DNA from 2 places in the Ferdinandcohnia sp. QZ13 genome. Region 1 is predicted to be linked to the other one. Evidence: predicted binding sites of a transcription regulator. Region 1 holds the regulator's gene; the other holds the start of a gene.
The links. Region 1 encodes Rex, which represses fermentation and respiration genes when NADH is low (regulators of the CRP and FNR family bind a similar motif). Its sites were predicted from a motif close to TTGTGAAATATTTCACAA; they were not measured.
Positions count from the first base shown of each region.

Region 2: RGU12_RS05770 (DUF2249 domain-containing protein) is a predicted target of Rex. The motif match lies at 3,128-3,145, and genes of this name have one in related genera.

Region 1 covers NZ_JAVIVW010000002.1:41,173-53,654, forward strand. Annotated here, with positions in the region: gene groL (chaperonin GroEL) at 1-1,162, opposite strand, end outside; gene groES (co-chaperone GroES) at 1,220-1,504, opposite strand; gene RGU12_RS11820 (CPBP family intramembrane glutamic endopeptidase) at 1,837-2,574, shown strand; gene RGU12_RS11825 (YdiK family protein) at 2,578-2,787, shown strand; gene tatC (twin-arginine translocase subunit TatC) at 2,938-3,687, opposite strand; gene RGU12_RS11835 (twin-arginine translocase TatA/TatE family subunit) at 3,704-3,895, opposite strand; gene RGU12_RS11840 (redox-sensing transcriptional repressor Rex) at 3,931-4,572, opposite strand; gene moaC (cyclic pyranopterin monophosphate synthase MoaC) at 4,575-5,066, opposite strand; gene RGU12_RS11850 (ABC transporter ATP-binding protein) at 5,201-7,135, shown strand; gene tsaD (tRNA (adenosine(37)-N6)-threonylcarbamoyltransferase complex transferase subunit TsaD) at 7,517-8,533, opposite strand; gene rimI (ribosomal protein S18-alanine N-acetyltransferase) at 8,526-8,993, opposite strand; gene tsaB (tRNA (adenosine(37)-N6)-threonylcarbamoyltransferase complex dimerization subunit type 1 TsaB) at 8,996-9,688, opposite strand; gene tsaE (tRNA (adenosine(37)-N6)-threonylcarbamoyltransferase complex ATPase subunit type 1 TsaE) at 9,685-10,143, opposite strand; gene thiL (thiamine-phosphate kinase) at 10,154-11,143, opposite strand; tRNA gene RGU12_RS11880 (tRNA-Asp) at 12,036-12,111, opposite strand; tRNA gene RGU12_RS11885 (tRNA-Met) at 12,115-12,191, opposite strand; rRNA gene rrf (5S ribosomal RNA) at 12,208-12,323, opposite strand; rRNA gene RGU12_RS11895 (23S ribosomal RNA) at 12,384-12,482, opposite strand, start outside.
Region 2 covers NZ_JAVIVW010000001.1:1,175,872-1,195,113, reverse strand. Annotated here, with positions in the region: gene RGU12_RS05800 (metal-sulfur cluster assembly factor) at 1-162, opposite strand, end outside; gene RGU12_RS05795 (hypothetical protein) at 177-1,418, opposite strand; gene RGU12_RS05790 (DUF2249 domain-containing protein) at 1,433-1,639, opposite strand; gene RGU12_RS05785 (DUF2249 domain-containing protein) at 1,639-1,878, opposite strand; gene RGU12_RS05780 (Crp/Fnr family transcriptional regulator) at 2,010-2,699, opposite strand; gene RGU12_RS05775 (hypothetical protein) at 2,858-2,995, opposite strand; gene RGU12_RS05770 (DUF2249 domain-containing protein) at 3,203-3,433, shown strand; gene RGU12_RS05765 (molybdenum cofactor guanylyltransferase) at 3,583-4,188, shown strand; gene RGU12_RS05760 (DUF5316 domain-containing protein) at 4,302-4,595, shown strand; gene RGU12_RS05755 (TIGR04053 family radical SAM/SPASM domain-containing protein) at 4,872-5,996, shown strand; gene RGU12_RS05750 (Crp/Fnr family transcriptional regulator) at 6,130-6,834, opposite strand; gene modB (molybdate ABC transporter permease subunit) at 7,165-7,818, shown strand; gene RGU12_RS05740 (cupredoxin domain-containing protein) at 8,271-8,795, shown strand; gene RGU12_RS05735 (cbb3-type cytochrome c oxidase subunit I) at 8,810-10,297, shown strand; gene RGU12_RS05730 (SCO family protein) at 10,287-10,895, shown strand; gene RGU12_RS05725 (DUF1404 family protein) at 10,906-11,550, shown strand; gene ric (iron-sulfur cluster repair di-iron protein) at 11,615-12,322, opposite strand; gene RGU12_RS05715 (methyl-accepting chemotaxis protein) at 12,514-13,476, shown strand; gene RGU12_RS05710 (molybdopterin molybdotransferase MoeA) at 13,536-14,804, shown strand; gene mobB (molybdopterin-guanine dinucleotide biosynthesis protein B) at 14,789-15,298, shown strand; gene RGU12_RS05700 (molybdenum cofactor biosynthesis protein MoaE) at 15,295-15,768, shown strand; gene moaD (molybdopterin converting factor subunit 1) at 15,765-15,998, shown strand; gene argC (N-acetyl-gamma-glutamyl-phosphate reductase) at 16,136-17,176, shown strand; gene argJ (bifunctional ornithine acetyltransferase/N-acetylglutamate synthase) at 17,194-18,423, shown strand; gene argB (acetylglutamate kinase) at 18,435-19,211, shown strand; gene argD (acetylornithine transaminase) at 19,211-19,242, shown strand, end outside.

The DNA of each region.
Region 1 (12,482 bases):
TAAGCTCAGTTTCAGTAGCAGCACCAACTTTGATTACTGCAACTCCACCTGCTAATTTAGCTAAGCGCTCTTGTAATTTTTCTTTGTCAAATTCAGAAGTAGTTTCTTCCATTTGAACACGGATATTGTTTACGCGAGATGCAATCTTATCAGACTCACCAGCACCTTCAACGATTGTTGTATTTTCTTTTGTTACAACAATCTTAGAAGCGCGACCTAATTGAGTGATGTCAGCAGATTTAAGGTCTAAACCTAAATCTTCAGTGATAACTTGACCACCAGTTAGGATTGCAATATCTTCTAGCATTGCTTTACGACGGTCACCAAATCCAGGTGCTTTAACAGCTACTGCATTGAATGTACCACGAAGTTTGTTCACAACTAGAGTTGCAAGAGCTTCACCTTCAACATCTTCAGCGATTAGTAATAATGGCTTACCTTGTTGAACAACTTGCTCTAATACTGGTAGGATTTCTTGAATGCTAGAAATCTTTTTATCAGTAATTAACACATATGGATTTTCAAGAACTGCTTCCATTTTGTCAGAATCAGTTACCATGTATGGAGAAGCATATCCACGGTCAAATTGCATACCTTCTACTACTTCTAGTTCAGTAGAGAAACCTTTAGATTCTTCAATTGTAATAACACCGTCGTTACCAACGCGCTCCATAGCTTCAGCGATCAATTGGCCAACTTCTTTGTCATCAGAAGAAATAGCCGCAACTTGTGCGATAGATTCTTTACCTTCAATTGGTTTAGAGATAGCTTTTAATTCTTCAACAGCTGTAGTTACAGCTTTTTCAATACCTCTACGAACTACCATTGGGTTTGCACCAGCTGTAACGTTCTTTAAGCCTTCGCGAATCATCGCTTGAGCAAGAACAGTTGCAGTAGTTGTACCGTCACCAGCAACATCATTTGTTTTGCTAGCAACTTCAGCTACAAGCTTAGCACCCATGTTTTCGAATGCATCTTCTAGTTCGATTTCTTTTGCAATTGTTACACCATCATTTGTGATAAGTGGTGAACCAAATTTTTTCTCAAGAACCACGTTACGACCTTTTGGTCCTAAAGTTACTTTTACAGCATTTGCTAATGCATCAACACCACGTAGCATTGCGCGACGAGCATCTTCACTAAATTTAATTTCTTTTGCCATAATTAAGCCCTCCTCAAAAAATTAAATGAATCTTATGATATAAAATGCTGCTTTTTATTAACCAATAACAGCTAAAATGTCGCTTTCACGTAAAATTAAGTATTCAGTACCTTCATATTTCACTTCAGTACCAGCATATTTTGAGAAGATAATGCGATCACCAACCGCAACCTCTAAAGCTACCTTTTCACCACTGTCTAGAACTCGACCTGTACCAACAGCAACTACTTTACCTTCTTGAGGCTTTTCCTTTGCAGAATCTGGTAATACGATTCCGCTTGCAGTTTTTTCCTCTGATTCAACTAGTTCAATAACAACGCGATCACCTAATGGCTTTAACAAGTGAAACGACCTCCTCAAATAATTTAAATAATAGTTTCGTTTTCTTATTAGCACTCAAACCACCTGAGTGCTAACACAATTATTATATTAAATAATCTTTAGCCATTTTGCAAGTAATTTAATATAGAAATTTGGAAAAATGATTCATTTTCGCATGCAAAATTTGTCCACCCTACCTATCCTATGTTACAAACAGGAAAAATAAACCAACAATCTAATTTCTTTCAATGAAAATTTGAATTTGCATTATACTAAAGGATAGAAATGAATATATGTTACAATACAAAAGGTGGACAATTTTCAATCATTTCGTCTATAAAAAGGAGATTTTCATGAAAGCTAGATATTGGTATGTCATCTTAACGTACATCGTCATGCAGTTCTCTGGGATTTTAGGAATTCCGCTCTTGTTATCATTAGGTGTTGGAAAAAACTTAGACCCAGCCACTGCTACAAATACAATTATTGCACTTTGGACTGTTATTAGCTTTGTCGCCGCACTACCTATTGTTTTATTTTTATTAAGACAAGATATGAGAGAGAGACATCAGAACTTACGACGTTCCTCCAAAGGTGAGGCAATTGGATGGGCGATTGCAGGTGTGTTTATGGCCATGACAGCCCAGGTGGTTGCGGCAAATATCGAAATTCATTTACTTGGAATTGAGCCTGGCTCTGAGAACACTCAAGAAATTTTGACACTGGTAAAATCTTTACCATTGCTAGTCATTGTTGTTTCGGTGATTGGTCCAATTCTTGAAGAGATTATTTTTCGCCAAATTATCTTTGGATCTTTATATAAAAAATTTAACTTTTTCATCTCTGGCTTAATTAGTTCATTAATTTTTGCGGTTGTACATATGGATTTCACACATATCCTCATCTATACTGCAATGGGCTTTACCTTTGCATTCCTCTATGTACAAACAAAACGAATTATTGTACCGATTTTTGCACATGTAGCGATGAATACATTTGTTGTAGTGGTTCAGACGGTTTTTGCAGATGATATAGAAAGGATCATGAAGCAAGCCGAGAAGCTGCAACAGACATTTATTGGGGGCTTTTAATTTATGCGAAGAACTTCACCTTTTGCGATGGGCATCATTTACGCATTAATGGGAATCTTATTTACTTATATTGCAATTAATAGTGCAACGGAGACAGTCTGGAACTTTTCCACAATCTTACTTGCAGTTGTCGCAACATTTGACTTTGGTGTGGCAATTAGAATGTTTACCCTTCACTTCAAAATAAAAAAAGTGACTAAGGAAAAAAAATAACCTCAAAACGAGGTTATTTTTTATTGTCTAGCTTCAGCGCCTAGCCCCTCGAGGTCATAAGCCAATCCGGCAAGAAGGATAAAAGGCATCCTTCACGTCGGCTTTTCTTATGCTTGTCGGGGCTGAGCAAGGCGCTTCCGCTTTTCTCTATTATTCCATACTATTCGCTGCCATCATTTCCGCTTTTAGCACTTTTCTGTAGGCACTTCTTGATACAAGAATACTGATTTCATATAATCCGAATAACGGCACCGTAACCATTAAATGAGAGATTATTTCAGGAGGCGTAATCAGCCCTCCAATTACTAATAGAACGAAATAGGCATATTTTCGTATTTTCGATAAAAACATCGGTGTGACAATTCCAAGTCTGGTTAGGAACATGACAACTACCGGCAACTGAAACAAAAAGCCAAACGGTAAGGTCAGCTGCAACAGAAATTGAAAATACTCATTAATTCCGATGACCTGATTAATATCAAGGCGGTCCGCTAACCTCGTCATAAAATTCACAACAAATGGGAATAGAATGAAATAGGAAAATGACACCCCTACTAAAAACAAGACTACTGAAATCGGAATATAACTCAAGGTTACCTTTCTTTCCTTTTCATACAGGCCTGGACTGATGAACGCCCATAGCTGATAGAGTAAAAAAGGAGAGGAGATAACAAGTGCAATAATAAAGGCAAAATTCATATATATTTTAATTGGATCTGTCATACGGAAAGCGTTCATTGTCAGTTCCTTTGCTTCCTCCGCATTTTGCAAGTAAAGAATGACCGGCTCTGCAAGAAAAAAGCTTCCTAATGCAACAATGAAGAAGAAAACGACTACATAAATCAGTCGTTTTCGTAGCTCACCAATATGATCGTAGACGGACATTTCTTTTTCGTTCATGTGACTCATCCTATCATTACTTCACATCAGTAGTTTCATTCTTTTTAACATCATCATCGTCATCATCTGCTAAACCTTTTGTTGCGTTTTTGAATTCACGCAATGTATTACCTGCTGCTCTTCCTAATTGAGGTAACTTCTTCGGTCCAAAAATTAGTAACGCTGCAAATACAATCAATAGGATACTACCAAATCCAAGACTTCCCACAGTGAGTCACCTCCCAACAAGTGTAAATTATATTTCTATTCTTCATTCGAATAATGCTTTAAAAAGTAAACAAGTGCTTGTAACTCAACAGCTAAATCAATATGGTGGACTCGAATATGTTCGGGTACATTGATCCTTGCTGGTGTAAAATTTAGGATACCTTTTATCCCTTTATTTACGAGGCGATCTGTAATCGCCTGTGCTACACCAACCGGCACTGTTAAAATAGCAACTGTGACATCATCAGGCAATTCTTTTTCAAGATCATCTAGATGATGCACTTTGACTCCACCAATACTACTGCCCACCTTATTATAATCCACATCAAACGCAAGCTCAATTTTTGTATTATTATTTTTTGAGAAATTATAATGTAAAAATGCGGTACCTAAATTACCAACACCTATTAACGTAACCTTCGTTAATTCATCCTGATCAAGGGTCTTACTAAAAAAGGATAATAAATAATTCACATTATAGCCATACCCTTTTTTTCCCAATGCACCAAAATAGGAAAAATCACGCCTAATCGTGGCTGAATCAACCTTGACTGCATCACTTAGTTCTGCAGATGATACCCTCTGCTTCCCCGAGGCGTGCAGGTTTTTTAAAAATCGATAATAAAGTGGCAGCCTTTTGGCAGTTGCTTGTGGTATTTTTGACTGTTCCAGATTCATGTTTATTCCCCCGCTACTGGCCTTTTAAAATCTCCGTTCTTTCCACCTGTTTTTTCAGCTAAATAGGTTGGTCCAATCACCATGCCTTTATCAACTGCTTTACACATATCATATACAGTTAACGCACAAACTGATGCAGCCGTAAGGGCTTCCATCTCTACGCCGGTACTACCCTTTGTTTTAACTGATACGGTAATATGTAAAGTATATTCATCTTGGGTCGTCCAACTAAAACTGATATCGACGCCCTTCAATGCCAACGGATGGCACATCGGAATTAGCTCGGATGTTTTTTTAGCTGCCATAATACCGGCAACCTGAGATACCGCAAGTACGTCCCCCTTGCGAACCTCATTATTTATGATTTGCTCATAAATCAATTTATTTACAGTAATACTTGATTTTGCAATCGCTGTACGAACAGTATCAGATTTCTCTGTAATGTCGACCATTCTCGCTCGCCCCTGCTCATTAAAATGGGTAAATGATGTCATATATCGAACCCTCCCATAAACTATACACTATTTTACCACATCTGTCTTTGAAACGTGTGTGAACATTATCATTGCAGTTGCTCTATTAAGATAATATAAGATACACTGTTGTTAGAAACAAGAGGTGAAATAGTATGATTTTACTACAAGTAAATCAGCTCAAAAAATATTTTGCTGCTGATCTTATTTTATCGAATATAAAATTAGAAGTACAAACTCGCGACCGCATTGCCATTGTTGGTCGAAATGGTGCTGGAAAATCTACTCTACTAAAGATCATTGCAGGACAGATGTCCCATGATGGCGGTGAAATTATTAAGCCAAAAAGTGTCACAATCGATTATCTCGCACAGGACACTGGACTTGATTCAACCCTTACCATTTGGCAAGAGATGCTTACCGTCTTTGCACCCTTACAGAAACTAGAAAAGGACTTACGAAACCTTGAAGTAAAAATGGGAGACCCCTCTGTTTTTGAAAATCCAGCTGATTATCAAAAACTCCTTGAAGAATACGATCAACTCCAGGTCGATTTTAAAGAACGGGGTGGCTATCAATATGAAGCCGACATTCGTTCCATTCTACACGGCTTTCATTTTACAGAAGAAGACTACGAAACAAAAATTTCTAGCTTGAGCGGTGGTCAAAAGACACGCCTTGCCCTTTGTAAACTATTACTTTCGAAGCCTGATTTATTAATTCTGGACGAGCCGACAAACCACCTCGATATTAGCACGCTCACCTGGCTTGAGCAATATCTCCAAGGCTATCCTGGTGCGCTCTTAATCGTGTCCCATGACCGTTACTTCCTGGATAAAGTCGTTAACCAGGTCTATGAAATTTCAAGACACACAAGTACTAAATACGTTGGAAACTACAGCAACTATTTAAAATTAAAGGCTGAAAACTATGAGCTTGATTTGAAAAGATATGAAAAACAACAGGAAGAAGTCGAAAAACTAAAGGACTTCATCGCGAAAAACCTAGTCAGAGCTTCAACAACGAAACGCGCTCAAAGTAGACGAAAACAGCTTGATCGAATGGAGCTGATGGACAGGCCATCAGGTGATGAAAAATCTGCTTCCTTCCGTTTCGAAATTGAAAGACAAAGTGGAAATGATGTGTTAAGTGCAAAAGACATCTCTGTTTCCTATGAAAAAGACAAGCCTATTATCAAAAATATCAATTTCAATATTTATCGTGAAGATAGTATTGCGTTAGTAGGTCCTAATGGAATCGGGAAATCGACTCTATTAAAAGCGGTTATCGATAAGCTCGAGCATGTCAAAGGTACGATTCGTTTCGGTTCACATGTAACGATTGGCTACTATGACCAACAACAAGCAGACCTCACTTCAAATAAACGGGTGTTAAATGAATTATGGGATGAATATCCACTTAAACCTGAAAAAGAAATCCGTACAGTTCTTGGAAATTTCCTATTTTCAGGGGATGATGTGTTAAAAACCGTTTCTACCCTAAGTGGTGGCGAAAAAGCGAGACTTGCTCTTGCAAAGCTGATGATGGAAAAGTCAAATTTCCTCATTCTTGACGAGCCAACAAACCACCTTGACCTTGATAGTAAGGAAGTACTTGAAAATGCGCTAATTGATTATCCTGGGACCATCCTTTTTGTCTCTCATGACCGATACTTTATTAACCGGATTGCAACGAAGGTATTTGAATTATCCCCACAAGGACTGACAGAATACCTTGGTGATTATGACTATTACCTTGAAAAGAAATTCGAAATGGAAGAATTAGCAAAGCTTGAAACGCAAGAGAAACAAGCTGATAAAAAAGTGGTAGTCCAAGAAAAAACATCCTATGAACAAGAAAAGGAATTAAAGAAGCTAGAGCGTCAACGTAAACGGAGAATTGAAGAGATTGAGCTTGAGATATCCTCTCTTGAAGAAAAAACGGAAGAAAATGAACAGCTTCTTTGTGATCCTGAAGTTTATCAAAACCATGAGGAAGTTCAACGCATTAATGAAGAGAACAAGAAATTGTCAGCTAAGCTTGAAGCCCTAATGGAGGAATGGGAATCTCTACACGAAATAAGTGGATAGAACTTTTCACCTATCATCTATAAAAAGGTTATCCCCATCTAAACTAAGATTTTAGATGGGGATTTTTTAATTCTTTTTCCACAATTATGGAGTTATACACTGACTTATCCACATTGTCCACACTCATCAACAGGGTTATCCACATAAAGTGTCCACAAATGCACATTAGTTATTTCAGTATTTGATACTAGTTTTCCACAACACCTGTGAATCTGTGGATTATTTATCAACAAAAAAGCCTCTTATCTAAAGAGGACTTTATTCCTACCAAATACGCCTTGGCGTATTTGCCGCCCAGATTTTCATCGAACTTGTTCGATAAAGTTCCTCTTAAAATCTGAGGCATCCGCCAGAGGCTTAACTTTATTCAGTAGAATAAAGTTAAATTTCAATGTCTAACCCAGGATTTGCATTTAATGCATATGATGAACGTTTCCCTTTTTCATATAAGACACTTCCAACAGCCGCAATCATTGCCGCATTGTCTGTACAAAGCGAAAGTGGCGGAATAATAAGCTTCACTTCCGGCACTTCCGAAAATGCATCCTCTAAAGCTGCTCGCAATCCTTTATTTGCCGCAACTCCCCCAGCCAATAGGACTTGTTTAACTTGATACTCTTTCGCTGCCTTAACTGTTTTTGTCACTAACACATCAATGACACTTTCCTGAAAGCTAGCTGCTAAATTCTTTGGTTCAATGGTTTCCCCACGCTGCTCCGCATTGTGGAGAGTATTTATGACAGCTGATTTTAACCCACTAAAACTAAAATCATATGAATCCTCTTCTAACCATGCTCTTGGTAAATCAATCGTCGCGGTTCCCTCATGAGCAAGCCGATCAATATGAGGCCCACCTGGATATGGAAGACTTAGTGTTCTTGCCACCTTGTCATACGCCTCTCCAGCAGCATCATCCCTTGTTTCCCCGATGACCTTAAAGGATGCATGCTCTTCCATGTATACAAGCTCCGTATGGCCACCTGACACAACTAACGCTAATAATGGAAACTCGAGCTCCTCCACTAAGCGATTTGCATAAATATGACCTGCAATATGATGAACTCCTAAAAGGGGAATATCGTGGGCAAATGCTACTGCTTTTGCCGCATTCACCCCAATTAGTAAAGCCCCTACTAAGCCTGGTCCTTCTGTTACGGCAATTCCATCAATATCCTCAAAGTGAACATCAGCCTGCTTTAATGCCTCTTCAATTACAAGTGTTATTGCCTCAACATGATGTCTTGACGCAATTTCAGGCACGACCCCACCGAAGCGTTTATGGCTTTCAATTTGAGATGCTACGACATTTGATAAAATTTCCCGCCCATTTCGTACAATCGAAACAGCCGTTTCATCACAGCTTGTTTCAATTCCCATAATTAATTGATTATCACTCATTTAAATTCACCCACATTACTAGTGCATCTTCATTATTGTCTGTATAGTAATTTTTTCGAATTCCACCAGGTTTAAAGCCTAATTTTTTGTAGAGGTTTTGGGCAATGTGATTGGACACTCTTACCTCAAGCGTCATCGTAACTGCCTGATGCTGCATCGCTAAAAGCTTTGCCTGCATCAACAAAGCTTCCCCAAGCTTTTTCCCTCGATATTCTGGCAGTACTGCGATATTCGTAATATGACATTCATCTAAAATAAGCCACATCCCACAGTACCCAATAACTTTGCCGTTATCAGTCATCACAATATACTTTGCAAACTGATTATGGACTAATTCATTATAGAATGCTTCTCTCTTCCAAGGGACGGTAAATGCTAATGTCTCGACCTTCATGACATCATCAATATCATTTAACGTCATGAAGCGAAACAAAATCTGTTGATTAATGGTATCTTCCATGCTTACCCCTGCCTCTTCCCTAACCAATTCGCCTCAGCTTCTGCCAAGCGAATATAATTTGGCACAAATGTATGAACATCCACTGGCTCTTTCTTCAACCCTAACTCTGCTAACTCACTTGGTCTTGGGTTCCAATCTGTATATGGTGCAACATATGCAAGTTGATCTAAATCTGTTTCTATCTGTTCCTTGTGGATAACTAAATCATTGCCAATAAAAAGAACCGGTGTTTCTTTCTTTTTAAGCTCCTCAAGCCAATCCGATAATAAAATAATTTTATCTTCTTCCACACAAGTTAACGCCTTGCCTTCATATTGATAAAGACCAGTATATACTTGACCCCTTCTAGCATCAAATAAAGGAGAGATAAAGCCATTAAAATATCTGCCGTTGGCTGCTACCACTTCTAAACTTGATACTCCTACCAACGGAATTTGTAAAGACCATGCCAATGTTTTTGCAATTGTGACTCCAATTCTTACCCCTGTGTATGAACCAGGTCCCATCGCTACTACAATTTTATCGAGCTCCTTAGGCTTTATGCCACATTCCTTCATTAGCTGTTCAATAGTAGGCATCACCCTAACAGAGTGGTTTTTTGGTAGGTTTGTAATGACCTCACCAATCACTTTCTCTTCATCAACAATCGCGACCCCTAATACATAATTGGACGTATCTATAGCTAAAACCTTCATTCGCCAAATAACTCCTCACATAAAAGTTGATACCTTTCCCCGATTGGTATCACCGTAATCTTACGCTTTGTATCTCCTTGATGTTCAATTTTGATGGTGAGCCGATCTTTTGGGAGCCGATCTTCGATAAGATGTGCCCACTCAACAACAGTCACACCATCGCCCTCAAAATATTCATCGAATCCGAGATCCTCATCACTATGTTCCAAACGATACACATCCATATGATACAAAGGAATTCGCCCGTGGTATTCCTTTATAATTGTAAACGTCGGACTATTCACCGTTCTCGTAATTCCAAGTCCTTTTGCTAAGCCTTTTGTAAAAGTAGTCTTCCCTGCACCTAAATCACCTTCAAGCGTTATAACATCACCTGGTTCAAGCTTCTCAGCTAGGTTATCTGAAAAATTTTCCGTCGCTTCGGCTGTATTTGATATAAACTCAAATTTCTCCATATACTCCACCTTATTTAGTAAAATGATTATACCCCTTCATCTCAAGCTTTTGTAATTCCCCTTCTCGGTTTAAAAATACAGCTGGACCACCTTCCGAAACAATTCCTATTTTCGATAGAATATAACCATTTTCACTTGCCTTTTTCTGTAGTATGTCCCAATCAGAAGGAGCAATTGTTCCAACTAGTTCAAAGTCCTCTCCACCGTATAATGCATATTCTAAAGCACGATCCTTATACTGCATCAATATGGCTTCACTAAATGGGATCTTATCTTCATCTATTTGTAAAATAACACCGCTGGCCTTTGCAATCTCATTTGCTTCACTAGCCAAACCATCACTTATATCATTTAAAGAGACTCGTTCAAAGGTTGATAAGAGTCTTCCAATCTCGACTCGCGGTGACGGATATTGATGTTTACGGATTAAAGTTTCCTCAACTTTAGAAAAAGAATGGTCGTTCCCTTTATGTAATAATACATCCAAACCTGCAGCTGAGTCACCAGCCGTTCCAGTCACAAAAACGAGATCTCCTGGCTTTGCTTGGCTTCGTAAAAAGTGCTTTCCTTTCTCTACCTCACCAAGAACCGTAACAGTTATCACTAAGTTTTCAGCAATCGAAACAGTGTCACCACCAATTAAATCCATCTCATACTTATCTGCTAGCATTGCCATCCCTTCGTAAATCGATAACAAATCGGCTTCATTCCAATCCTTTGGAATCGCAATAGACACTAAATAATAGGTAGGCATTCCACCCATTGCTGCAATATCACTAATATTAACAGCCAATGCTTTATATCCAATTTGGGTAGGATTCATTGTGTGAGAATTGAAATGAACCCCCTCAACCATTGTATCCATGCATATGATTTGTTCCATATTTGAAGTTGGTCGAAAAAGTGCAGCATCATCACCAATCCCTGCTATTAAGCCAGATTGAGATGTACGTTTCGGTTTGATTTGATCAATAAAGTAAAATTCATCCTGCAAAGCCATCTAAGGTCACTCCCAATATGTATGTCAAAAAAGATGTTCATGCGGTAGTGAAAAAAAGCCTTAGGACATCGCCTAAGGACCTTTATACAATATTATAAGTTTACCGTATTTCAATCAAATCAGCAAAAAAAGATGCAAAATAAATGAGTTTTTGAAGGCGATGGGATGGATGTGGTGGATTCATATAAGGTGGACGAAGAAACTTTGGAAGTGGTGGTGGCTGCGTTCGGGACTTCATTGTGTTGATGAAGGACTTTTCAGTGGGGCTGACTGCGTTCGGGTCTTCATTAGCTTGATGATGACCTTTTCGATGTCAGGTTCGATGCGTTTGGGTCTTCATTAGCTTGATGATGACCTTTTCGATGTCGGGCGCGATGCGTTTGGGTCTTCATTAGCTTGATGATGACCTTTTCGATGTCAGGTTCGATGCGTTTGGGTCTTCATTAGCTTGATGATGACCTTTTCGATGTCAGGTTCGATGCGTTTGGGTCTTCATTAGCTTGATGATGACCTTTTCGATGTCGGGCTCGGTGCGTTTGGGTCTTCATTAGCTTGATGATGACCTTTTCGGTGGTGTGATCGATGCGTTTGTGACTTATAAGCTCGATGAAGAGGATTTGGATGAAACTCTTCACTTCTTTTCCCCTTCATAACTCCGATGAAGAGGATTTGGGTAGAGCACTTCTCCCAATTTCATCTTCATTTAATTTTAAAATGTACTCTTTGAATCTCCCTCTAATATTTATGGTATCTTCTTGTTGACTCTTACTAAAAAATATTTTTCCCATAAATAGAAAAAACCACAACATTAAATGTTGTGGTAAATACTAAATTTTAATCTATTTCAACAAAATAAAAAACGAAACCTAAAGTTTCGTGTGTTAGTAAAATATGGCGGTCCCGACCGGGATCGAACCGGCGATCTCCTGCGTGACAGGCAGGCATGTTAACCGCTACACCACGGGACCATTTGGTTGCGGGGGCAGGATTTGAACCTACGACCTTCGGGTTATGAGCCCGACGAGCTACCAGACTGCTCCACCCCGCGATAATATTAATTTATAGCCTAGCGACGTCCTACTCTCACAGGGACAAAGTCCCAACTACCATCGGCGCTGAAGAGCTTAACTTCCGTGTTCGGTATGGGAACGGGTGTGACCTCTTCGCTATCGCCACTAGACTATGTTGAAGGATTCATTCCCTCAAAACTAGATAACTAAAACATTCATTAGAAGTGATTTTGGTTAAGTCCTCGATCGATTAGTATCAGTCAGCTGCACATGTCACCATGCTTCCACCTCTGACCTATCAACCTCGTCATCTTCGAGGGATCTTACTA
Region 2 (19,242 bases), on a different contig from region 1:
ATGAAGGGGACAGCCAGGTGTAGTTAGTGTCATTTCAATATAGACATTGTTATTTTCTTTAATATCAATTTTATATATAAGTCCTAAATCGACAACATTAATATTTAATTCAGGATCAATTACTTGTTTTAACTGTTCGATTATTTGCTCTCTTAATTCCATCATTTTTCTCCCCTTTATTTAAAAAGTACCTTCAAAATGCTATAACTGAAAAATAAAGTTGAAGCGAGTACAAGGCTTTGGCCGATCGAGAAAATAAGCAATTGTCCGGTTGCAATCGATAAAACGAAGATGAGACAACCTGAAACAAAGCCAGAAAAAATCGGAATTGCCAATTTTTCATCTATCATTTGTTTTAAAGTCGGTACATCTCTTTTTCCAATTAGCTTACTGTACCTGTGTGTCCACCAAAGAAAAGGAATAATTTTATATAAATAGCCAAGAATGCTGTTTGCAATCCACAAGAAGAGGTAAAGAAAAATAAGTACACCATACATCTCATAATAACCTGGTAGGAATGAGAGGATCGCTCCGAACAAGTGAATCACTAAGCCAAATCCAATTGCAATTAATGAAAATGTAAATGGTTTATCCAGCTTTTTCTTCAATCTTGCCTTAATAATCGTTGAAATGTGGTAAGAAAAAAGAGCGAATCCTGCAAACAGTATGCTCATCCCTGCCTGTAATAACATGTTTTTCTCAGTAATAAAGCTGCTAATAGTAACAATAAGGCCAATGCCATACACGATATAGACCCATCTTGCGGATTTCATTGAAAAGCCATGTGCTAACGAAAACATGGGGACCATTTTATAAGAAAAACCAAAAATTAAGAAGGTAAACCAACCTGCAATTCCAAGTAAAATATGACTTTTTAATACAGCAAGATGATTTAGATTTGTGATTCCAGCTCCAAGATTGACGATTAACAGAATTCCCAGTGTGATTGTGAGTAGTAAGCAAATGAGAGCACTACCAACAAATAAAGTTAAAATATTCTTCTTGGCTTGCTTTTTCATCGTCATAAACATTTGTACGAGAAATAGCAATATACCAGTAACAGCAAGTGACCCTGTAAAAATAGACAAAGTAGGTGAGAAGGAAAGGGTGATTCCAAAACCACCAAATCCAATTGCTGTTACCCAAAATTGAATAAACCCAAATTTTACACTCCAAATCGGCGTTAAAAAGGCTACTGGCACAAGTTGATACATGGCTCCCATCGCAACCATTAAGGCCCAGCCTAGTATCAATAAATGGGCAGACGATAGAAGGGGAAAGGTGCGAAAATTCCCATCAATGACCACATGTCCATTAAACAAGAGGATTACCTGGGATGTGATTAAGGCTACAACACTAAAGATAATAAAGGAGAGTGGCAGCCTTATATCGGTTTCATTTGATAATTGAGGCATCATTGGCAACCAGCTCCTTACTTCGTAATCTCAATTTGAAAGCCGCCATCAGGATATGGTTCTGTCGTATGTTTGTAGCCTAATTCATCCAGCTGTTCATACAAGAACATAGGTCGGCGATCATTGATAATCGTCAAGGTGTCGCCTTTATTTAATTTTTCGAGAGCTTTCAATGTCCTCATCATTGGAGTGGGAGGCTCAAGACCTCGATTATCTAAATGCATTACTTGTCACCTCTTTTTGTAAAGGTAACCTTCCAATGTTTTTTATCAATTTGCTCTGCCTCATTTGAAAATCCTTTTGCTTTTAAAATTGGAAATAAAGGAGTCGGTTTAAAAGGTGCGTGCAAAATGAAAATATCTCCATCCTGTAAAGGTTTAACCGCCTCCATAATCTTTTGGAAAGGCTCAATTTTATTTTTAAGATCTTCCCTAACATCTACCTCTACAACTTTTGAATCCATGATTGAAATCCCCCTTATATAACGGTTATAACTTAATGATAATCATTTTCAATGAGAAACGATGTGACCTGAATCACAAGTGTCAGAAAAAATGAAGTGAAATCAAAGACTAGGAACCATTTCCTTTAGGGCTAAAAAATCTCATCATGTAGCTTCATATGATCTAATAGGTAATATCCATCAGGAGTCATGTCTACGATATGTTTCTTCTTCAATACTGAAATTGTCCTGCTTACTGATTCACGTGTTGTACCAATCATGTTAGCAAGTTCACGATTTGTAAATTGAGTAGTTAGCTTAAAGCGATTGTCGATCTTTTCTCCATTGCTTCTACATAAACGAAGTAAAAGCATGATAATTTGTTCTTGTGTATTTAGTAGGATTTGTTCCTCCAGTCGCTTTTGAAGGTCGATGATTTTTTCACCTAACACTTTAAAAATTTTGATGCAAAGCTCAGGATTTTTTAATAATATTTCTTCAAATCGATCAATGGGGGTGAAGATAATGTTCGATTCCTCGATTACTTCGGCATGTGCTGGATATCGGCCTTTTCGAAAAAATCCAGCATGTGGAAACATTTCTCCTGCTTCAAGTACGGATACAATCTGTTCCTTCCCGTGCATATCAGATTTATAAATTTTTACCTTTCCGGATTTAATGAAAAACACACGATCAAGTGGATCGTCTTGCATAAAAATAAACATTTTTTGTTTATATAAACGTGACTGTGAAATTTCAACAATTGGATTAAGTTCTTCAGAGGTTAATTCCCGAAACAAGGGAACTCCTTTCAATTGTTCACGAATGGATGTTGTCCCCATCTTGCTCACTCCTTTTTTGATTTACATTACCTAAGGCAACTCTGTATTTAGTGTAGCAATCCTCGTTTTTAAAACTGTGATATACATCATAGGTAGTGAAAAACAAAATCAATGTTCAAAAAATCGACACAAAAAAAGCTAGGAGAAATTCTCCTAACTTAGTCAACTTGTTTTTCTTCGGCACAATCAAAGCAAAGTATGCCATTTTTATCATCTAAAACAACACCATTAATAAATCCATCTAAACAATAAATTTCTTTCTCACATTCCTTACATGTACCAACAAATTCTTTCATCTTTCACCTCGTTTATTCTTTTTGACTCCACAATTCATGAGGTATAGCAAGATGTTTACGTGGCGTTTAAAGATTCTCTATCCTATCATTATCGCATATTTTTTTAGACATATGATTAAAAACATACGTACATAGTGATAAGTTTCACTACAATTACTGAAGAGACTAGATACAATGGACCCATAAAACAAAAGGAGGAATGTAAATATGGTATTTGCAGCAAAAGTAAATGCACCAGATTACGCACCGAAGGATAAGCACCCTACAATTTTTAGAACATTTGATAGTTTACAACCAGGTGAAATCATGGAGCTAACAAATGACCATGATCCACGACCACTCCAATATCAATTCATGATGGAACGCGGTAATGAATTCACTTGGGAATACCTTGAACAAGGCCCGGATGTATGGCGCGTTGCAATCGGTAAAAAATAAAAATTAATCAAGATTCTAATATCGAGAAAGGTGTAGGCAATGTCAATTTTCGACGTAGTCTACATCTTTTTTTATAATTGGAAAAGTTTTATTTGGAAGACTGTTCCTTTCGTGCTACTATGATGAAAAAAGTAAAAGGAAGTTTCATGATGGATAAATCAAAAATCACAGGTATTCTTTTAGCCGGTGGAGAGTCAAGAAGATTTGGGAGCCATAAAGCGTTTGCCAAATTTCATCGTAAATTCTTTTATGAATATGCTATCGAGGCGTTGGAGGAGAATGTGAGAAAGCTTATCATTGTAAGTCATCCCACATTAGTAGAGCAATTTCAACATCAAACCTCAGTAGAAGTAATTCAGGATTTACCTGAATATAAAGGGAATGGACCGCTTGCTGGTATGCTCACCGCCATGCAAAAAGTACCATCAGATTGGTTTGTAGTTTTACCTTGTGACACCCCTTTTGTGACTGATGAACTTGTAAAGCAACTAATCACTTATACAAATGACCCAAGGATTGATGCTGTCGTTCCGGTTATCAATGATCGCCAACAGCCCTTAATCGCTGTTTACCATAGTAGGGTTGCAAAGAGAATAGAGAAGTTGCTAAAAATTCAACATTTTAAAATGAGCGATTTATTAGACGTTTCCCATGTTAAATTCGTAACCAACCATGACCTTCAACTGAAAGGAATGGAATTTGAAAATATCAATGACCAAAATGAATATAAAAAAGTACAGCAAAAGCCAATTTAACATCCACAGTAAATTGGCTTTCATTATTAATTTTACTTTACACAATCATAATTATCGGAAAAGTACGATAAAATAGGAATAAAACTAGATATTTTGAAAAGGAGGGATCATGTTTGAGAGTAGGCTTAATTTTAGGTATTTTAACCTCTGGACTTCTACTAATCATTGGTTTGTCTACTCAACAATTTGAAACATATTCAGTTATTTCTGGGACACTAGGGATTATTTGTTTCCTGCTTGCGGGAATCGTTTCTGATTCTTTTATCAGTGGAGATCGGGCAAGAGCAAATTACTACACCGAAACCAAACGAGACCGCAAAAAAAGAATTCGATATTCCTATCTATTTTTCCTCTTGGGGGCTCCAAATTTACTTGTAGCCATTGTTTTAACCCTCAATTACATGTAACATTTCTTCACATAATATTTCTTCAATTTACTATTCATATAGTTTTGATGTCTAGCTCCAGCGCCTAGCCCCTCGAGGTCATAAGCCAATCCGTCAAGAAGGATAAAAGGCATCCTTCTCGCCGGCTTTTCTTATGCTTGTCGGGGCTGACCAAGGCGCTTGCGCTTTTCCTAATTTGTGAACATTTTCAAACACCTCCTTAACCTGTGATGTACCTCACATTATTCACTTTTTTATAGTGTTAAAATGTGGACATTAACAAAGGAGGTTTGCCTCATGTTTGAAAGAGACTATAATAAAGACCCATTTATTGTGATTTGGGAACTTACAAGAGCTTGCCAATTAAAATGTTTACATTGCCGTGCAGAAGCACAATATACGAGAGACCCTCGAGAACTTTCCTTTGAAGAGGGTAAAAAGTTAATCGACCAAATATATGAGATGAATAATCCAATGCTAGTGTTCACAGGTGGGGACCCATTAATGCGCCCCGATGTATATGATATTGCTGATTATGCGGTTAAAAAAGGTGTCCGTGTTTCAATGACACCAAGTGCAACACCAAATGTTACAAAGGAGGCCATTCAAAAGGCAAAAGAAGTAGGCTTAGCACGTTGGGCTTTTAGCTTAGATGGACCAACTGACGAAATTCATGACCATTTTCGCGGAACAAAAGGTTCTTTTGATTTAACAATGAGAGCCATCAAATATTTACACGAACTTGAAATACCAATACAAATCAACACGGTCATCTCAAGATATAATGTCCATGCCTTAGATGAAATGGCAAAATTGGTTGAGGACCTTGATTGTGTGTTATGGAGCGTCTTTTTCCTTGTACCTACAGGTCGTGGTAAAGAAACCGATATGATCTCTCCAGTTGAACACGAAAAGGTTTTCCGTTGGTTGTATGATTTAAGTAAACGTGTTAAATTCGATATAAAGACAACAGCAGCGCAGCATTATCGTCGGGTTGTGATTCAATCAAAACTGCGTGAGACGAAGGATACGGATAAACAAATTCGCTATGAAGATGCACTTATGAAGGGGAAAACTGGCCAAATTGATGGACTAGGAAGAGCGCCTCAAGGTGTAAACGATGGTAATGGATTTGTCTTTATTTCTCACATAGGAGATGTATATCCGAGTGGATTACTTCCTGTAAAAGCCGGAAATGTGCGTGTGACACCACTAGCTGAAATTTATCGTGAATCTCCAATATTTAAAGATCTGCGTAATCCAGATAAGTATAAAGGGAAGTGTGGGGTATGTGAATTCAGACATGTCTGTGGTGGATCACGTTCTCGTGCATATGCGATGACTGGAGATTACATGGAGAGCGAACCATTCTGTGTATATATCCCAGAAGCACTTCGTAAAAAAGAAAAAACACTTCAATAAAGGTTTGGTAAATAGGAACATGCAGAAAAAAGTCAATCCTTCAAAAGTGATTGGCTTTTGTATTTGAGGACGGTTAGCACCTGTCCTAGAACCCAAAAGACCCATGGGATCCCCATGGGTCTTTGTAGCGCCTTTATTCAATGCTACAATACTTTGCTGGACAATCCTCACATTGGATTTCCTTTTTAATAAATGCCAGATCGTGAATCGTAATATAGCCTTTGGTGACAGAAATGACCCCTAGTACACGCAATTCATGCAGCATGCGGTTTACACTTTCTCTTGTGGTAGCGCAAAAATTGGCAAGCTCCTGATTCGTTAAGTGTAAGTCTATTAAGATTCCATTCTGTTTGTGAACACCATAACTATTGGTCATGCGAACTAAGGTGGAATATAAAGCTCCTTTTTTACCTAATAAAACAAGATCTCTAAACTTCGTTTGTGTTTTTCGGAAATGATCACTCATCCATTTCATAAATTCAAATGCAAGATTCGTATTTTCAAAAAGTTTTCGTTCTAAGTCATCCTTTTGAATAACAGCAATATCGCTATCTTCTAAAACTAGACAATCAAATAAATATTTCGGCTGATCGGTGAATAATGTCAACTCTCCAACGATTTCATTTTGGCTACAAACTCGAAGGGATAATTCACTTCCATCAGACGTTCCTTTGCTAACCCTTACACGCCCAGAAAGAATGAGGTAAAGTTCGGAAGCCTTCATACCTTCCCGAAATAAATACGTTCCTTTTTCTATTTGGATGACGTGATTAGCTGATTTCATAAGCTCTGTTAATTCATCTGATATTTTTGCTTTTTGTAATGTCAATTGACTCATAGGTACCACCTTCCTAAGCAGGAATGCTATACTTGGTTAAGAGGATGTTCAAAAAGTCCGGTGAAAATGACACATCGAATTTCTGCGTTGGCTTGCTTTTCCGTTCCTCACGTATTAACTGCATACGCTCCGGTACTCAAAGCTGCACCGCCTTGAAATTCTTGGTCCTTTTCATCCTCCTTTTGAACAATTACTTTTAATAAAATAATATAATGTTAGTTATTACTGCGATGTATAATAAATCACACTTAGTGTAAAATTGCTTCAAAATGCTTGTAAAATAAGGAATATATCAATTATGAACAATTTTTAACAATTGAGGTCAAAGTCATGGAACAGCTATTTTGGTCACCTATTAAACTTTCAATATCCATTGCTATTACCGCGGGCTGTATTGTCTTACTGCTTGGTTTGGTCACAGGGAAATGGATGTCCCGTAGGAAATTTAAAGGAAAACTCATTATTGAAACATTATTCATGCTGCCGCTTGTTCTTCCCCCGTCAGTAGTAGGCTTTTTATTAATTGTGATATTTGGAAGAAATAGTTTTGTTGGAACATTTATTGAAAAAGTAACGGGTCAACCAATTATGTTCACTTGGTGGGCAGCAGTTATTGCTTCTACTGTCGTGGCGTTCCCGCTTATGTATCAATCTGTGAAAACAGGCTTTCAATCCGTAAACCCAGATATTGAGGATGCTGCTAGGACAGATGGTGCAGATGAATTTCGGATATTCCTTTTCGTTTCCATACCATTATCAATAAAAGCAATTGTCACAGGTGGGATCTTAAGCTTTACTCGTGCACTTGGTGAATTTGGTGCAACCCTCATGTTTGCTGGAAATATACCAGGTAAAACACAAACATTGCCAACAGCAATCTATGTTGCAATTGATAGTGGGAATATGGAACTAGCTTGGTTGTGGGTCCTAACGACTATCTTTATTTCCTTTCTAATGCTCGCGTCAACCTATTTAATTAAATAAAAATAAAAAAGGCTGTTCTTGCAGCTATGTTGATTTTGATATGGGCGTTAACAAGTGTTATTGACACATAGGTGCACCCTCTAGGGATTGGAGCGGATGGCACGAATCCTCGGAAATGCAGGCATTTTCTTCGTGCGGTGCAGTTTCAAGGAAGCAAACTCAACGTCCTGCGGGAATAGCGAGCCAAGCGAGACCCCACAGCGAGGCACGAGCGAGGAGGCTTGCGGATCGCCCGCGGAAAGCAAGTGTCAGAAGCGGAAATCCCTCTAGTTCCACCAATAAACTTTAAGTTAATTACAACAATCTTATAGAAAAGAGCCAAAAAAAAGATGCATTCTTGACAAGAATGTGTCTTTTTCCGTTTTCCACCCATTTTGTGACAAACTTAACAGATTTAAGGTTGAACATTATGTGAGAATCATGCTGAACAGAGAATTTAGGAGGGGGTTCTTTTGTACCAAACAGCTGCTTGGTATCTTTCTATTATTTTAATGACCTTAATTACCGTTATTTTTATTACCGTTGTCTTAAAAACAAATAGACGAAGAGAGTATGATTCAATCCAGAAAAAATGGTACCGCTTTAGAACGATTTATTTCATTGCTTTACTTGTTGTATTTGGAACTGCAACTTATTTTACACTGCAAGATCTTCCGTTTGAAAGACCAGTATATGGACAAGAAGAAAATCCAGTTATTGTTGATGTGGAAGCTGTTCAATTCGGCTGGAAAATGAGCCAAACTGAATTCGAAGTGGGGGAACCAATCGAATTTGATATCACCAGCACAGATGTTAACCACGGCTTTGGAATCTACGACAAAGACATGAATTTATTAGCACAAACCCAGGCAATGCCAGATTATACAAACACTGTTTTCTACACATTCACGGAGCCTGGTACGTATCAAATTTTATGTATGGAATACTGTGGACTTGGTCACCATCTCATGATTGGTGAAATTGTCGTAACAAATTAAGGAGGGGGTTAACAATGTCTACTAATATTGCAATGGGAGCGACAAATAACTACCGAAACAAAACGATTGCTCTGTATCTATTTGCAGGTGGGTTAATCATTTTATCAATGATGGTATTTGGAGTTTTGATGCTTCTTGCACAAGGAAAAATGATTGATGTAGACCCAGGATTTTTTTATGAAATCATGACTGTCCATGGAACAGGTATGATTGGTGCAGCTGCATTAGCTGCAGCTGCTGTTATGTGGTACTTCCTTAGTAAATATGTACAATTAAGCAAAAGTATTCTAATCACGAATTTCATAACCTTTATCATCGGAGTCGTCATGGTGTTAGTAGGAATATTCGTGTTTGACTTTGCAGGTGCTTGGACATTCTTATATCCGCTACCATCTATCTCTGCTGGTGGATGGGCAGTTACGGGAGCAGCACTTTATTTGGGCGGTATGCTTATTCTCGGTGTAGGATTTTTATTACTAAACTTAGATGTAGCTAGAGCAATTATTAAACAATATGGAAGCTTAGGCGGAGGGTTAGGCTGGTCAATTGTATTTGGAAAGGAAAAAGGCTATGGTCCGCCAGCGGCTGTCGTAGCTAGTACAATGGTTTCAATTGTAAACACCACTGCATTAATTGCGGGAGCAACTGTTCTAATTATGAACCTTATAAATCTATTTATTCCAAGTATCACAATTGATCCAATGCTTGCGAAAAATCTAACATATGCGTTTGGACACATCTTTGCAAACTCGATTATCTACATGGGTGTTATTGCGGTTTATGAGATTTTAGCAGCCTATACAAATCGTCCTTGGAAAGCAAATCGTCCATTTCTAATTGCGTGGAACTTTTCAACATTATTTACAATTACGATTTATTCTCACCACTTGTTAATGGATTTTGCAATGCCAAAGTGGATGATCATTATCGGTCAAGTGCTTTCATATGCAAATGGATTACCAGTATTAGTCGTCACAGCTTATGGTGCGTTAATGATTGTATATCGTTCAGGTATTAAGTGGGACATTGCTTCATCGTTTATGTTTTTATCCATGTTTGGTTGGGTTATTGGTGTCGTACCTGCAATTGTCGATGCAACGATTGTTGTAAACCATGTGATGCATAACACAAAATGGGTACCAGGGCATTTCCATATGTATATGGGATTAGGTGCAACAGCTATTGTTTTTGGATTTATGTATTACTTAGCGAAAGTGAATGGAAAAGAGAAAGAAACTTCGCTAGATACGATTAGTTTTTGGGTATACACAATGTTCTTCATTGGATTATGTGGATCGTTCCTTTTCTCAGGAAAAGTAGGAGCGCCGAGAAGATGGGCTGAGCACTTCCCAGAATGGATTCCATATGACCGTATGGGAGTAATATTTGGTATCTTTATTGTTCTTGCTGTCTTGACATTTGTAATTCGTTTTTGGCATTTTTCAAGATCAATAGATTATAAGTTTCAAGAAAAGGTAGGACCAGATCGCCATGTTGCGTAAAAGCGTTGGAATTCTATTTGCACTAGTAGCGGGACTCACTTTGCTATGGGTTAGTACAGATGGATTGCAGGCTTTTACAGCTGAGAAAGCAAGAATTATTGAATTAGAAAGGGAGCAGCCAAAGCTCCCTTCTGCAACATTAATCGATTCTGATTCAGAGACTTTCCACTTACGGGAATTAGAGGGAAAATACATACTTATGACCTTCATGTATACAAGTTGTGGGGATGTTTGTCCAGTTTTGGAACAGAATTTTGCTGAAATTTACGAAAACATTCCTAAAGAGGTTCTTGGCAAAGAAGTTGTTCTGGTAAGTATAAGTTTTGACCCTGAGAATGATTCTCCATCGGTTTTAAAATCCTATTCAAACCATTTTGGAGCAGATGGGGAACAGTGGAAAATGGCAACGATTCAGGACGAGCAGGAATTACAGGATGTGTTAAAAACACTTGAAGTAATTGTTATTCCGAATGAATACGGAGGGTATGAGCATAATTCAGCATTTTATGTTATCAACCCAGATGGAAAATTAACTAATATCTTTGATTACCAAACACCGCAAACTGTTGTGGAATACTTAGATACTTTTTTATTTTAGAGGTGAAAATATGTACCGTTTACGTTATTTATTGATTGGACTACTTTTACTTCTATTCGTTTCTTTCCCTTACGTAAGGGTATTGCTAGAAAAGAGCATGGTGGGAACGATGCTCATTCAATATCCATTATTAATAGGGGGTGGTTATTTCCTTGCAAAAGGGTTTCCTAGGAAATGGCGAAAGTTTTTCCTTTACTTCAATGAAAATGGGATTGCAGGGATGTTACTTACAATATGTGTTATCGGATTTTGGATTTTGCCAAGGTCAATCGATGCTTCACTGAACGAACCAGTAATGGAGATTACAAAATATATTAGTTTATCATTTGTTGCAGGGGTTTTATTGAATTATAGCTGGAAACTGCTTGGACCCATTAGTAAAGGCTTTATTTGGGCTAATCTCATTTCGATGATTTTTGTGATGAGTTGGCTTTATACAGTATCGCCAGCAAGACTATGTAATAATTACTTACTTACAGCCCAACAACAGCTTGGAAAATCAATGTTTGTTCTAGGAATGGTTATTTGTCTATTATTTATGGTACGCGTATTTATCGGGAAGCCTGTCGCCCTAAAAGTAAAAAAGAGAAATCAGCCACTCATTCAATTAAAGTCAAATAGATCAAAGTCATCTTCTGTTCCAAGCTTTAAATAAACATAAAAAAACCACGATTTTCAAAGTATGAAATATCGCGGTTTTTTTAATTTTTTTGTAAGAATTAATTCCCAGCTTCTGCTCTTGGAAATAAGATATTATTTTCTAGATGTATGTGCTGAAATAGGTCTGCTTCAAGTGCTTCAAGACGCTGGTAGACTAGGCGATATGTTCCACATGCACCAATTGGTGGTTGAAAGTCATTTGTAATGTCACGGATTTCTTTAATAATAGTTCCAGCCTCGTCATGATCACCTTCTAGATCAGCTACATGTTTTTTCACTAATTCATGATTTTCAGGTGTTGGTTCGTTTTCAAATTTAAGAATAAGAGGGAATGACTCTGCTTCCTCCTTAATGGTATGTTGTTCAAGCTCGACCTTTAATTGATTAAACAGTGAATGTACTTTAGCAAGATGTGGATGATTTCCGCCATGTACTCTCAAAACCTTTGTTACATATGGGCTAAGTTGCGGAAGCTCTTCATTTAAATACCGGTGATGTTTATTTACGATATGGTCAATCAATTCTGAAAAGCTTGCAGCCTTCCAATCCACTGTTTTTTCATTTAATTCTTTCATTTCTTGATAAAGAGTATTTAATTTTGACAAAACCTCATCTTTTGAAAGGTTTCTTTCTTCTATGGCATCTATAAGTGGTCTGTTACCACCACAGCAAAAATCAATTCGAAGTTTTTTGAATAGGTCTCCAGCCTTCGGAAACTCAGTTACAATTTCTCCAATGATATGTTGTTCTGTAAAAGTTTGTTCCATGATCTTACCTCCTATTTAGTAAACTACTTTTAGAATAGCTGTTAAAAAGGAAGAATGAGGTGATACGTATCACACATATGTAGAAAAACGTCATAAATGATGATAAATGTGATGAGCATCATAGGTTAAAAGGGAGTAAGTTTGGTACGATAAAGCCAAATAGAGATTGCAACTTAGGAGATGTCATAACGATGTTTTTTCGTAAACAATATATTGTAGGGCTTGAGAAAGAAAATAAACAACTTAAACAGGATATGAAAGTATTAAAAGAGGAAACAGAACAACAGAAAGAAAATACATCTTTGTTTTTTAAAAATTTTTACGAAGAGCTTGTAGCAACAATTGAACAGCACGAGCATGTAAATGGTCAGCATCATGTTCTCGGAGAGTTGGTTGGTAAAATCAAGTCTAAATTCGACCGAGTTGATGAGCTTAGTCTATTATCCTATCATAACTCTGCTAAATTATATGAAAATGGACAAACATTACTTTTAGCTGCTGAAGACATGGTTGCAAAATCAAGTGAAGGAAAAAACCAAGTATTAGAAGTGGAATCTATTATGAAAGAACTTGGTTCCCAATTAAAAGATACATCTGAAAAAATGAACCATTTAAATAATCGATCAAAGGAAATTGAAAATATCGTACAAGTCATTAAGGAGATAGCTGACCAAACGAATTTATTAGCATTGAATGCATCAATTGAAGCGGCAAGAGCGGGAGAGCAAGGAAAAGGATTTTCAGTCGTTGCGGCTGAGGTAAGAAAGCTTGCAGAGAGTACCGCTTCAAGTACTGAGCATATTAGTGCCCTTACAAAAGCAATCCAAAAAGAGATTGACGAAACCTTACTATCAACAACGAATAGTACAATCCTTGTACATTCAGGGGTTGATGCAAGTATTTATACAACTGAAAAATTTAATTATATTATGTCTGTCATTCAGTCTGTCCAAAAAGAGGTACATTCTGTTTTAGATACGATTGAGGAACAAAAGGTATATTCACAGGATGTTATGCAAGAAATTTCAACAACAAAAGAGTTGTTTGATAATGCCAATGATTTAATTACCCAACATATTACGGACGCCAAAGTTGTCGATGATAAACTTGAAGAAGGAATCGTTCATCTTAATGAAATGACAGCAAGAAAGTAGTGGTTTTTTCTAATATATACTACAATAGGAAAAAAGTAGATAAAAAGTGAGTGAAAATGATGGTCGAAAGAAGAACACCCATACCCGTTCCAGAAGCAGTGTCGCGAGTAATGGAATTTGCAGGTACAGGGACAAAGGAAAAAGTATCAATAGAAGCTAGTTATGGACGATTTTTAGCGGAGGACGTAATCGCTGATCATGATGTTCCACATTTTGATCGGTCACCATATGATGGCTTTGCTGTTCGGGCAATGGATACAACAAATGCGGGACTAGAAAATCCGATAGAATTTGAAGTAATTGAAGAAATTGGAGCTGGGTCTGTTGCAACGAAAAAGGTAGAGGCTTTTCAAGCTGTTCGAATCATGACGGGTGCAGCAATGCCTACAGAATGTGATGCAGTTGTCATGCTTGAATTAACAACTGAATATGAACGTGATGGTAGGAAGTTCATGTCGATAAAGCGACCATTTAAATCTGGCGATAATGTATCGTTTCAAGGTGAAGATACCAAAAAAGGCTCCGTCTTAGTCGAAAAAGGCGTCTTTATTAATCCTGGCGTTAAAGCACTTTTAGCCACCTTTGGCTACCATGAAGTTGAAGTTGCTAAGAAACCAGTCATCGGTATTTATGCGACTGGAACAGAACTGCTTGATGTCCATGAGGAACTTGTACCTGGAAAAATTCGAAATAGCAATGCTTATATGATAAGTGCACAAATTGAAAGAGCGGGTGCGGAGCCAAAGTATTTCGGAAAACTCCCCGATGATTTTGAGCTTTGCTTTGAGGCAATCAAAAATGCAATCGATGAAGTGGATATCTTAATTACGACTGGCGGAGTTTCTGTCGGGGATTATGATTACCTTCCTGCGATTTATGAAAAATTAGGTGCGGAAGTCTTATTTAATAAAATTGCAATGAGACCGGGAAGTGTCACTACAGTTGCTCAACTACATGGTAAGTTATTGTTTGGATTATCTGGAAATCCTTCTGCTTGTTATGTTGGCTTCGAATTATACGTTAGACCGGTAGTCCGAACAAGATTATTTTCTACCAACCCGCATCTTTTAAAACTAAAAGCTGAGCTCGATGCCGACTTTCCAAAACCAAATCCATTTACGAGATTTGTAAGGAGTAAAATCAGTTTTTCGGATGGAAAACTTGTAGTGACACCAAGTGGTCTAGATAAATCAAATGTCGTTTCCTCACTAGCTGGAGCAAATGCATTTATGGTTTTACCAGGTGGAACGCGAGGATTTGGAAAAGGTGATGAAGTAGACGTATTGTACCTAGAGGACCAGGAAGGAAGTATATGGCCTTGGAAATAAGATTTCCACTTCTCCAAGTCGTCGGTTATCAAAATAGTGGGAAAACGACACTTGTTGAAAAAATCGTAAAAAAAGGTACTGATTTAGGTTATCAAATTGCTACCATTAAGCATCATGGGCATCAAAGTAGCTTACAAAGTCTTCATCAAGAAAAAGATTCTTCCCGCCACTTTAGAGCAGGAGCGTCTGCAACCATTGTAGAGGGTGGAGGGAGCCTGCAGCTTGAAGCGAAGACTTCCAAATGGCCGCTCGAGAAGCTAATTCAACTTTACGCTTTTTTTGAAAATGATATGATAGTAATTGAAGGATATAAACACGCAGAATATCCCAAAATCGTCTTAATTAAAAGAGAAGAGGATATCGAACTCTTAAATTCGTTAACAAATATTGTTGCGGTTATAAGCTGGATACCGATTCAAATTAAGTTTCCTCTTTTTCTTATCAACGAAGAAGAGAATTATTTAAACTGGATTTTTAGTGAGGTACATCAATGAATAATAATGATTTATTTAAAATAACGAATGAGCCGATTCAGGTTGAAGAGGTGACAAATAAGGTCATTCGACGTGAAGCTGGCGCAGTTACGACCTTTATTGGAACAGTTCGCGAATTTACGAGGGGGAGAAGAACCCTTTATTTAGAATATGATGCGTATATTCCAATGGCAGAAAAAAAGCTGGCTCAAATTGGTGAAGAAATTTCGGTAAGATGGCCTGAAGCGAAAACGGCGATTACCCACCGAATTGGGCGCTTGGATATTTCTGAAGCAGCAGTCGTCATTGCAGTTTCCACACCACATCGTAAGGATGCCTATGCAGCAAATGAATATGCAATCGAACGTATAAAACAAATCGTCCCTATCTGGAAAAAAGAACATTGGGAAGACGGGGAAATGTGGATTGGAGATCAGTTAGAAACGAAACAATATGCAACTGGCCGACCTGAAGAGGAGGATTTAAAATGATTACGATATTATTTTTTGCCCATTTACAGGAAATGGCGGGAACTGAAAGGCTCTCGATTCATGCAGATCAGCTAACCATTTCATCTCTTAAAGAGAAGCTTGCTAATGAAAATGGTATAAAAAATCTTGATCAAATCATGTTTGCCATAAATGAAGAGTATGCAATAGATGAAGATATTGTAAAAGCAGGAGATACTGTAGCTTTGATACCACCAGTAAGTGGAGGTTGATTTTAAATCAACTTCACTTACTGTTTTTTTTTGTGCAAAAAAATCAGATATTTTATAAAAATACAATTGATTTAATTTTTATACAGCTTTATAATGATACTTATTCAAATATTAATAAAAACAATGAGGTGGATATTTTGAAAGCGGCAATTATAGGGGTTACTGGTTATGGCGGAATCGAATTACTACGATTATTGGCTAACCACCCATCTATAGACGTGCACTCCATTCATACTTCGTCACAGACAGGGATGAGGCTTTCAGAGGTCTACCCACATGTTACGAATCTTGTAAATCATTCATTAGAAGAAATTGATATTCCGAAGATAGCAAATGAAGTGGACGTTGTTTTTCTTTCAACACCATCAGGAGTTTCTACAACCATTGTGCCTGAGTTGCTGAATGAAAATGTAAAAATTATTGATCTTTCGGGGGATTATCGTTTAAAAAATCCAAGTGTATATGAACAGTGGTATAAAAAGCCAGCTGCTTCACAAGAGGATTTAAACAAAGCTACATATGGTTTACCAGAATGGTATAAGAAAGAGATTCAGAATAGTAGGTTTATTTCAAATCCAGGCTGCTATCCAACGGCAACTGTACTAGGGTTAGCACCGATCGTTAAACATGAATTAATTGATGAAAAATCAATTATAATCGACGCAAAATCTGGTATTTCTGGAGCTGGAAAAAGTCCTTCAAGAACCACTCATTTTGCTGAAAGCAATGATAATTTTTCAATCTATAAAGTGAATCAGCATCAACATATTCCTGAAATTGAACAAGTGATTCAAGGCTTGGACGATTCAATTCCATATATAACATTTAGTACTCATTTGGTCCCAATGACAAGAGGAATCATGTCAACGATGTACATAAATAGTACAGTAGATTCACTTTCATTGGAGCAGCTATATGAATTATATAAGGAAAGTTATCAGGATTCACCATTTGTAAGAATCAGAGAAAAGGGTACCTTCCCTGCTACAAAGGAAGTGTATGGCACAAATTATTGTGATATAGGCCTTGCATTTGATAAAAGAACAAACCGGATTACCGTGGTTTCAGTAATCGATAACTTAGTTAAGGGAGCTGCTGGTCAGGCAATCCAAAACGCGAATATCATGTTTGGTTTAGATGAAAAAACAGGTTTAAACTACGTCCCATTATTTCCATAGAAAAGGAGTGACTTTGCATGATAGAAATAAAGGAAATTCAAGTTTTAAAAGTAGAAGAGGGGTCTGTTGTAACTCCTAAAGGATTTAAATCAGCAGGTGTTCATGCCGGATTACGTTATTCAAAGAAGGATTTAGGGGCAATTGTTTGTGAAGTTCCGGCGAACTGTGCAGCCGTATATACGCAAAGTCATTTTCAAGCTCCTCCATTAAAGGTTACAAAAGAAAGTATCGCTGTAGAAAATAAACTACAAGCAGTTGTCATTAATAGCGCTTGTGCAAATGCATGTACAGGTGAACAGGGTTTACTAGATGCATACGAAATGAGAGCCGAAACTGCTGCTCATTTTGGAATCAAAGATCACTTAGTCGCGGTTGCTTCAACGGGTGTAATTGGTGAGCTCCTACAGATGGATAAAATTAAAGCAGGTATCAAACAACTTGAGCCGACAAATACAGCAGAAGCTGCTAGTGACTTTCAAACAGCGATTTTAACAACAGATTTAGTGATGAAAAAAGCATGTTATCAAACAACTATTGATGGAAAGACGATTACAATTGGTGGAGCAGCAAAGGGGTCAGGGATGATCCATCCAAACATGGCTACGATGCTCGGCTTTGTAACAACAGATGCAAGCATTGATTCACATTCCCTCCAAGCAGCGATGAAAGCTGTGACTGATGTGACATTTAATCAAATCACAGTAGATGGTGAAACTTCAACAAATGACATGGTATTGGTAATGGCAAGTGGGTTAGCAGAAAATAATCAACTTTCACCAGAACACCCTGAATGGGACTCGTTTGTGTCGGCCCTTCAGTCTACTTTCGAAGACCTTGCAAAGCAAATAGCAAAGGATGGAGAAGGCGCTACAAAACTTGTAGAGGTCAATGTATCAGGTGCTTTATCTGATGTCGATGCCCGTATTGTGGCAAAAAAGATTGTAGGTTCAAACCTTGTTAAAACAGCAGTCTACGGAGCAGATGCGAATTGGGGAAGAATTATCGGAGCGATTGGTCATAGTGTAGCAACTGTGAATCCAGATGTTGTAGATATCTCAATTGGCTCCATTCAAATGCTAAAAGGAAGCCAACCAGTGGCTTTCTCAGAAGAACTTGCAAAACAGTATCTTGAAGGGACCGATATTGTCATTCATGTTGACCTCCATCTAGGAAACGGTAATGGAACGGCTTGGGGCTGTGACTTAACCTATGATTATGTCAAAATCAATGCAAGCTATCGCACGTGAGGAGACTAAAAATGGAGACAATTGTTATCAAATGTGGAGGTAGCATTTTAGCACAGCTATCAGACTCCTTTTTTAATAGCTTTAAAGAATTAAAGGCAAGTGGTTATAGAGTCGTAGTTGTTCATGGGGGCGGACCGGAGATTGGTCAGACACTCAACTCTTTGAAAATAGAAAGTGAATTTGTGAATGGGTTGAGGAAGACCACTAAAGAAGTCCTTGATGTTGTTGAAATGGTATTATCAGGGACAGTAAATAAAAAAGTAGTCATTGAACTAGAGAAAGCAGGGATCCCTGCAGTAGGTTTATCTGGTTGTGATGCACAACTAATAAAAGCCAAACCTGTAGACCTTGAGCAATTAGGGTATGTCGGTGAGGTTGAACAAGTCAATGTGTCATTCCTGGAATTTCTTTTATCTCAAAGTTATGTTCCCGTCATCTCACCAATCGGGATTGATGAGAAGTTTACGAAATACAATATCAATGCAGATACTGCAGCAGCAAGTGTTGCTACAGCATTAAAAGCAGAGCATTTATTATTTGTTACAGACGTAGATGGAATTAAAAAGGATGGTGAAGTTCTACCTTCACTCTCAACCGATTCCGTACGTTCACTGATCGAAGAGGGAACCATCTATGGTGGAATGATTCCAAAGGTTAAGGCCGCTCTCTCCGCTCTTCATGATGGGGGAATAAACGAAATCATTATCATCAATGGAAAAGGTTCATTGTTAACAATTGACGGAACTCTAAAAGGAACAAAAATTGTAAAAGAACTAGAGGTGGTTTAATGGATGCACTATTTCCAACCTATGCGAGATG